2 linked regions of the Variovorax paradoxus genome follow. Each later gene encodes a partner of the first gene's protein in a complex. Links are inferred from orthologs where the notes say so. Each region holds a gene or a part of one and is shown on either strand. Other genes may lie near its edges.

Region 1 (4,519 bases):
GCCGCAAGATTCAGGTCGATGTTCGGAAACGGCGGCAGTGAGCTCGCCGGTGGCCGCCATTCCGGCTCGTTGGCTTCGAAGTCGGACCACAACTCGTCGGCAATGATTCCGTGCGCAGGCAACACGAAGGCAGTCGCGGACGGCGTGGCAGCTGCAGGGCTTGGCGCCGGCGCAGGCCGGGTCTCGGGAAGCGGTGCAGGCGGCAGAAGCTCGTCCGTCTCTGCAGGCGACGCCGAAGGGGCGGCGTCCGACGCTTCGTCATGCTCCGATTCGTCGTCGAAGAAATCCGCGTCGTCCGGGGCGCTCGAAGACTCCGGCACAGCCTGCTCGGCCGGTGAAGGATGCTGTTCGGACGGCCCGGGCTCCGCTTCGGTTTTGGCAGAAGGCTCCGGCGGAGGCGGGGTCGCCGGACCCGGGACACCGTCCGGCGACTCATGCAGATCGAGCGTGGCGTCGAACACATGGCTGCAGCGGCCGCAACGCACCCAGCCATCTGAGATGCGAAGCTGGTCGCGCACCACCTTGAAGGTGGTGGCACAGGCGGGGCAACGCGTGACAAGGCTCATGACCGGGCGATTGTAGGGTTGAGCCCCCGCCTCGCGAGCGGTGCGCGGCGGTGCGAAATCCCGGCCGCGCTGCTCAGCAGCGAGCCGTCATGAGAATCCAGCCGTCCTCGCTGTCGCTGACCTCGAGCGCGGCATAAGGCGCATAGGCCTGCTTCAGCTCGTCGGCCTGCCGCTCGAGAATGCCTGCGAGCACCAGCGATCCGCCCGGCGCCACGTGGCTGCGCAGCAAGGGCGCAAGCACCTTGAGCGGCGTCGCGAGGATGTTGGCCAGTACCGTGTCGTAGCTGCCTTTCGCCGCTTCCGGCAGGCCGGCATTCAGGCGCACACCATTGGCTTCGGCATTGAGGCGCGTCGACGAAACGGCGGCCTCGTCGATGTCCACGGCGTCGATATCGAGCGCGCCGAACTTGGCCGCGCCAATGGCAAGAATGCCGGAGCCGCAGCCGTAGTCGAGCACGCGCTGGTTTCTGAATGCACCCTCGCCCTGCTTCGCAATCCAGCGCAGGCACATGCGGGTGGTGGGATGCGTGCCGGTGCCGAAGGCAAGCCCCGGGTCCAGCCTGATCAACTGCCTGGCTTGCTCGGGCGGCTCATGCCACGTGGGCACGATCCAGAACTCGGGCGTGATCTCGACCGGCGCGAATTGCGACTGCGTGAGCCGCACCCAGTCTTGATCGGGCACCGGCGCCACGCCGAGCACCTCGCAACCTTCGAAGAAGTCTTGCAGCGCGAGCACCGATGCGGCCTCGTTTGCGAGTGCTTCGTCGGCAAACAGCGCAATGACGCGCGACCGCTGCCAGCCCTCCTTGGGCGGCGGCATGCCGGGCTCGCCGAACAGCGCCTGCTCGGCATCGGTCTGCGCATCGGCGTCTTCCACCGAAACGCTCAGCGCATCGAGTGCGTCGAGCGCATCACTGAGCATTTCGACCCGGTCTTCCGGCGCCATCAGGCGAAGTTCAAACATGGTGGCGTCCGGTGCTCTCTGTTCAGCGCTTGTGGGCAGCGAGCCACTCTTCCAGGTAGTGGATGTTGGTGCCGCCGCTCATGAACTTGGCGTCGACCATCAGTTCGCGGTGAAGCGGAATGTTGGTCTGGATGCCTTCGATCACGGTTTCGTTCAGCGCCGTGCGCATGCGCGCCATGGCCTGCTCGCGCGTGTCGCCATACACAATGATCTTGCCGATCATCGAGTCGTAGTTAGGCGGCACGAAGTAGTTGGTGTACGCATGCGAATCGACGCGCACCCCGGGGCCGCCCGGCGGGTGCCACATGGTGATGCGGCCCGGCGACGGCGTGAACTTCCAGGCGTCTTCGGCGTTGATGCGGCACTCGATGGCGTGGCCGCGCATTTCGATCTGGCGCTGCGTGAACGGGAGCTTTTCGCCCGCCGCCACCATGATCTGCGTCTTCACGATGTCGATGCCTGTGGTGAACTCGGTCACCGGGTGCTCCACCTGCACGCGCGTGTTCATCTCGATGAAATAGAACTCGCCGTTTTCATACAGGAACTCGAAGGTACCCGCGCCGCGGTAGCCGATTTTCTTGCAGGCCGCGGCGCAACGCTCGCCGATCTTCTCGATCAGCTTGCGCGGAATGCCGGGGGCCGGCGATTCCTCGATCACCTTCTGGTGGCGCCGCTGCATGGAGCAGTCGCGCTCGCCCAGGTAGACCGCGTTCTTGTGCTTGTCGGCCAGGATCTGGATTTCAACGTGGCGCGGGTTCTGGAGAAACTTCTCCATGTACACGGCCGGATTGTTGAACGCAGCGCCGGCTTCCGCCTTGGTCATCTGGATCGCGTTGACCAGTGCCGCTTCGGTGTGCACCACGCGCATGCCGCGGCCACCGCCGCCGCCGGCGGCCTTGATGATGACCGGGTAGCCGATGGCGCGCGCAATGCGCTTGTTGGTGGCGGCGTCGTCGGAGAGCTCGCCCTCGGAGCCGGGCACGCAAGGCACGCCGGCCTTGATCATGGCCTGCTTGGCCGAGACCTTGTCACCCATCGTGCGGATGTTGTCGGGCGTCGGGCCGATGAACTGGAACCCGCTTTGCTCCACGCGCTCGGCGAAGTTGGCGTTTTCGCTCAGGAAACCGTAGCCGGGATGGATGGCTTCGGCGTCGGTGACCTCGGCCGCCGAAATGATCGCCGGCATGTTGAGATAGCTCAGCGACGACGGTGCCGGGCCGATGCACACGGCCTCCTGCGCGAGCTTGACGTACTTTGCGTCCCGGTCCGCTTCGGAATAGACCATCACGGCCTTGATGCCGAGCTCGCTGCAGGCGCGCTGGATCCGGAGGGCAATTTCCCCCCGGTTTGCAACCAGGATCTTCTTGAACATGGTCACTCGATGATGAACAGCGGCTGGCCGTATTCGACTGCCTGACCGTTTTCGCCGAGGATCTGAGTGATCGTGCCGGACTTGTCCGCTTCGATTTCGTTGAGGATCTTCATCGCTTCGATGATGCAGACGGTGTCGCCCTCGTTGACCTTGCTGCCGACTTCGACAAAGGCCGGTGCGCCAGGGCTGGACGAACGATAGAAGGTGCCGACCATCGGCGACTTGACTGCGTGCCCGGTGGGGGCGGCTTCGGCTGCCGGCGCGGCAGCAGCAAGCGCGGGCGCCGCAGGCGCACCGGCGGCGGGAGCAGCGGCAGGAGCCGCCACGGTCTGAACATATTGCACCGGGGCAGCGCCGCCGCCCTTGACGATGCGAACCTTGCCTTCGGTTTCGGTGATTTCCAGTTCGGAAATATTGGATTCAGACACCAGGTCGATCAGTGTCTTGAGTTTGCGCAGATCCATGAGGCTCCAGTGCCGACTTTGCCGGTCATTAGGATGTAACTTGGCCAAAAATCGTCGATCTTTAGCGATTGGCGGCGAATGCCGAGGTGTATCTGATTCTAACCGTGAACGAGTTCACGTCGCCAAGTGTCCAGATCGGTGGGCTCGAGCTTGCCCATTTTACGAGCCGCCACGGTCCCCGCGCCCGTAAGAACCAATGTGAACGGCAGCCCGCCAGCCGTGTTGCCAAGGCTTTTTACCAGTTCAGTGCCCTGCAAACCGGCTAGTCCGAGAGGATAGCCGACCGGCGTCTTCTGGAGGAATTTGCGGACGGCGCTCGGCTGATCGATGGCCAACCCAACAACTTGCCAGCCGTTGCCGCCATTTTCGCGAAAGAAGCGATCGATCATTGGCATTTCTTCCACGCACGGCGGACACCACGTGGCCCAGAAATTCAGCAGCAGCGGTTTGCCGCGCAGTTTGGAAAAAACCAGTTCACCGCCCTCCGGACGGTCGAAGCGCTGCTGCCAGAACGCCGCGTCCAGCACTTCGCCTTTGGTGCTGCCGCCGCGCTCACGCCACCACGCGCCGCCCAGGCCTGCCGCGGCGGCCGCGACTGCCACGCCGCCATACATGAAGCGGCGCCTTGCGGGCGAAGAAGTCATTCACTTGTCCTTTTCTCTTTCAATCAGCCGGCGCAGCGCGGCCAGGTCGCCGCGCGGGGTACGCCCCTGGGCGTCGGGCCGGAGCGCCCCACGCAGGTCGTCGAGGTCGTAGACCAGCAGGTGGACCCCGATTTCCTCGCCCAGCGCCCGGCTCGCGGCATGCACGCTCAAGGCCTCGACCTGCTCACCGTGAAACCCGGTGACCATTCGCGGCTCGTAGTCCACGTGATGGTCGATGAGGGCAATTTCGGCCGACTTGGAATCATCGCAGAACAATTGAATATAAATGTCTGACAGCCGCGTGGCCGTGCCGTGCCAGACAGCTCCCCCGATGTGCGGCCGGAACGCCGCCATGCGCTCCATCCATTCGAGCGCGAGCAGCCGCAAGGCATGCAGTTCCTGCGGCTGGGTGTCGGCGCAATAAAGCGCAATGTAGTCGCGCACTTCGGCCTCGACCTCGTCGTTGTTCGGCAGCGCCGTGCGCGACGACAGGCCAAGATCTCGCACTG
Region 2 (3,109 bases), 590 kb from region 1 along the record:
TCGATGCGCGGCCTGAGCGTGAAGGGAGGCAAATAATGAGCCGCATTGCCGCCACCTTCGACGCGCTGAAAAAAGACGGCCGCCGCGCGCTCATTCCTTACGTTACCGCCGGCTTTCCCTTTGCCGACATCACGCCCGAGCTGATGCACGGCATGGTGGGAGCCGGTGCCGACGTGATCGAGCTCGGCGTGCCGTTTTCCGACCCCATGGCTGACGGCCCGGTGATCCAGAAAGCCGGTGAGGCCGCGCTGGCGCTGGGCGTCGGCATGAAGCAGGTGCTCGCCATCGTCACCGCCTTCCGGCAGAAGGACACGACCACACCCGTGGTGCTGATGGGTTACGCCAATCCGGTCGAGCGCTATGACCTCGTGCATGGCAAGAAGGCGTTCATCCGCGATGCATCGGCGGCTGGCGTCGACGGCCTGCTGGTGGTCGACTACCCGCCCGAGGAATGCGAAGACTTCGCCGCCGACCTCAAGGCCGCGAACATCGACCTGATCTTTCTGCTGGCCCCCACCAGCACCAACGAACGGATGGCGCAGGTCGCGCGCATTGCGAGCGGCTACGTCTACTACGTCTCGCTCAAGGGCGTGACGGGCGCCGGCCACCTCGACACCGAGGCTGTCGGCCAGATGATCCCGCGCATCCGCGAGCATGTGAACATTCCTGTCGGCGTGGGCTTCGGCATTCGCGATGCACGCACGGCCCAAGCCGTGGGATCGGCGGCCGATGCGGTCGTGATCGGCACCAAGATCATCCAGCTGATCGACGGACAGCCGCGCGAAAAGGTCGTGCCCACCGTGCGTGAATTTCTCGCCGGTATCCGCGAGGCGCTCGACGCCCTGCCCGCAGCTACCCCCAAGAACGCGGCTGGCAGATAATCGCCGTTGCCCTCACCAGCCCCTTTTCCGCATTGCGGAAGAGGGGAGCTAATCCGGAGTCCTATGAGCTGGCTTGAAAAACTGCTACCCGCCAAGATCGCACAAACCGACCCGTCGGAGCGCCGCCAGGTGCCCGAGGGCCTGTGGATCAAATGCCCCGCCTGCGAGACGGTTCTCTACAAGACCGATCTCGAGCACAACCAGAATGTCTGCCCGAGCTGCAGCCACCACCATCGCATCGGCGCCCGCGCACGGCTCGACGCCTTCCTCGACGCCGAAGGCCGCTACGAACTCGGCCAGGAAGTGCTCCCCGTCGACGCGCTGAAGTTCAAGGACAGCCGCCGGTACCCCGAGCGGCTCAAGGAAGCGCTCGAGAACACCGGCGAAACCGACGCGCTGGTCGTCATGGGCGGCTCGGTCCACAGCATCAGCGTGGTCGTGGCCTGCTTCGAATTCGAATTCATGGGCGGCAGCATGGGCAGCGTGGTCGGCGAGCGCTTCGTGCGCGGCGTCGAAACGGCCATCGAACAGAAGGTGCCGTTCATCTGCTTTACCGCCACCGGCGGCGCACGCATGCAGGAAGGCCTGCTGTCGCTGATGCAAATGGCCAAGACCAACGCGGCGCTCACGCGCCTTGCGAAGAAGGGGCTGCCCTACATCAGCGTGCTGACCGACCCCACCATGGGCGGCGTTTCGGCCGGCTTCGCCTTCGTGGGCGACGTGGTCATTGCGGAGCCCAAGGCGCTCATCGGCTTTGCCGGCCCGCGGGTGATCGAATCGACCGTGCGCGTGACGCTCCCTGAAGGCTTCCAGCGCGCGGAGTTCCTGCAGACCAAGGGCGCCATCGACTTCATCAGCGACCGCCGCGAGCTGCGCAAGACTATTGCGAGCACGTTGGCCATGCTGCTGCGTCAGCCCGCCGACGCAGTCATCTGACAAGAATGCTGCCGGAAGGGCCTCAGCCCAGCCGGTAGGCCCACACCAGCAGGTTGCCCAGCACGATGGCAATCACCTGCAGCACCACGATCGCGGCCAGGGGCGACAGGTCCACGCCGCCAATCAGCGGAATGAAGCGCCGGAAGGGCCGCACCAGCGGCTCGGCCAACCGCGAGATGAGGTCGAGCAACATCGGCGAGGCGCCCGGTATCCACGACAGCACGGCATAGACCACCAGCAGCGCGGTAAGGCCCGACACCGCGAGCTGCATCAGCCCCACCAGCGACACCAGCGGCAAGGCCGCGATTCGCCCGAGGTTGCCGATCAGCAGCCACAGCAGCAGGAACTTCACGATCACCAGCAGCCACGCCGCGATGGCGCTCGCCAGGTCCCAGCGCTTGACCGACGGCACGATGCGGCGCAGCGGCAGCACGATCCAGTCGGTAATCGCAAACACGAAGCGCCCGAGCGGATTGCCGAACGGCACCCGGTGGTACTGCATGTAAAGGCGCAGCAGGCAGGCGCCGCCGAGCAGGCCGACGATCACGTCGAGAAGAAACGAGGGGATCTGGTAGAGCATGGGGCAGGGTCGTGAGCGGAATGCGATGATAGCCATGCAAGGTTCTTCGATGACGACACAGCCCCTTCTGCATTCACTGCCATTGTTCCCGCTCGGTACGGTTCTCTTTCCGGGCGGCGTGCTTCCGCTGCGTATTTTCGAGGTACGTTATCTCGACATGGTGGGCAAATGCCGCAAGGCCGATGCACCTTTCGGCGTGGTCAGCCTCACAAGCGGCAGCGAAGTGCGCAAGGCAGGTGCCGACGCCGAAAGCTTTGCCGCCATCGGCACGCTGGCCGTCATTCGCGAGTTCGAATCACCGCAAAGCGGCCTGCTCCAGATCGAATGCGTCGGCACCCAGCGATTCCGGGTCCGCCGTACCGAGCTGCAGAAATACGGCTTGTGGGTGGCTGAAGTCGAAGCAGTGATTGCAGACGCCGCCATCGAAATTCCGGACGACCTGCAGCACACCGCCACGGCGCTGCGGCGCCTCGTCGACACGCTCGAAGAACGCCGCCGCGCGCAGGGCACCGAGGCCGTGCGCCTGCCCATGGGCGAGCCCTACCAGTTCAACGACTGCGGCTGGGTTGCCAACCGCTGGTGCGAACTGGTGCCCATGCAACTCGAACTGCGGCAACGGCTCATGGAACTCGAGAGCCCGCTGATGCGGCTCGAACTGGTCAGCGATCTGCTCGCGCGTGCGGGCATCACTGAATAGTTCGCTACTTTTTTC

What was found. The genes of interacting proteins can lie anywhere in the genome.
Region 2: the proteins of accC (region 1) and accD are in contact, whole or in part, in a solved structure (PDB 8UXZ), measured with the Escherichia coli proteins. The link is inferred for Variovorax paradoxus from one-to-one orthologs.

What each region holds. Positions count from the first base shown.
Region 1 is NZ_CP046622.1:968,614-973,132, reverse strand. The notes cover bases 728-3,620. They hold accC (acetyl-CoA carboxylase biotin carboxylase subunit), read right to left. Parts: upstream 2,903-3,620; coding sequence 1,553-2,902; downstream 728-1,552. Other genes in these bases: GOQ09_RS04485 (TlpA family protein disulfide reductase), read right to left, coding at 3,465-3,620; accB (acetyl-CoA carboxylase biotin carboxyl carrier protein), read right to left, coding at 2,905-3,366; prmA (50S ribosomal protein L11 methyltransferase), read right to left, coding at 728-1,530. Also shown: GOQ09_RS04505 (zinc-ribbon and DUF3426 domain-containing protein), read right to left, coding at 1-566; more of prmA, read right to left, coding at 640-727; more of GOQ09_RS04485, read right to left, coding at 3,621-4,010; GOQ09_RS04480 (hypothetical protein), read right to left, coding at 4,011-4,519. UniProt on the Escherichia coli protein: This protein is a component of the acetyl coenzyme A carboxylase complex; first, biotin carboxylase catalyzes the carboxylation of the carrier protein and then the transcarboxylase transfers the carboxyl group to form malonyl-CoA.
Region 2 is NZ_CP046622.1:1,560,829-1,563,937, reverse strand. What follows is about bases 1-2,880. They hold accD (acetyl-CoA carboxylase, carboxyltransferase subunit beta), read left to right. Parts: upstream 1-944; coding sequence 945-1,817; downstream 1,818-2,880. Other genes in these bases: GOQ09_RS07220 (LON peptidase substrate-binding domain-containing protein), read left to right, coding at 2,447-2,880; GOQ09_RS07225 (YggT family protein), read right to left, coding at 1,840-2,397; trpA (tryptophan synthase subunit alpha), read left to right, coding at 36-881; trpB (tryptophan synthase subunit beta), read left to right, coding at 1-36. In the rest of the region: more of GOQ09_RS07220, read left to right, coding at 2,881-3,094.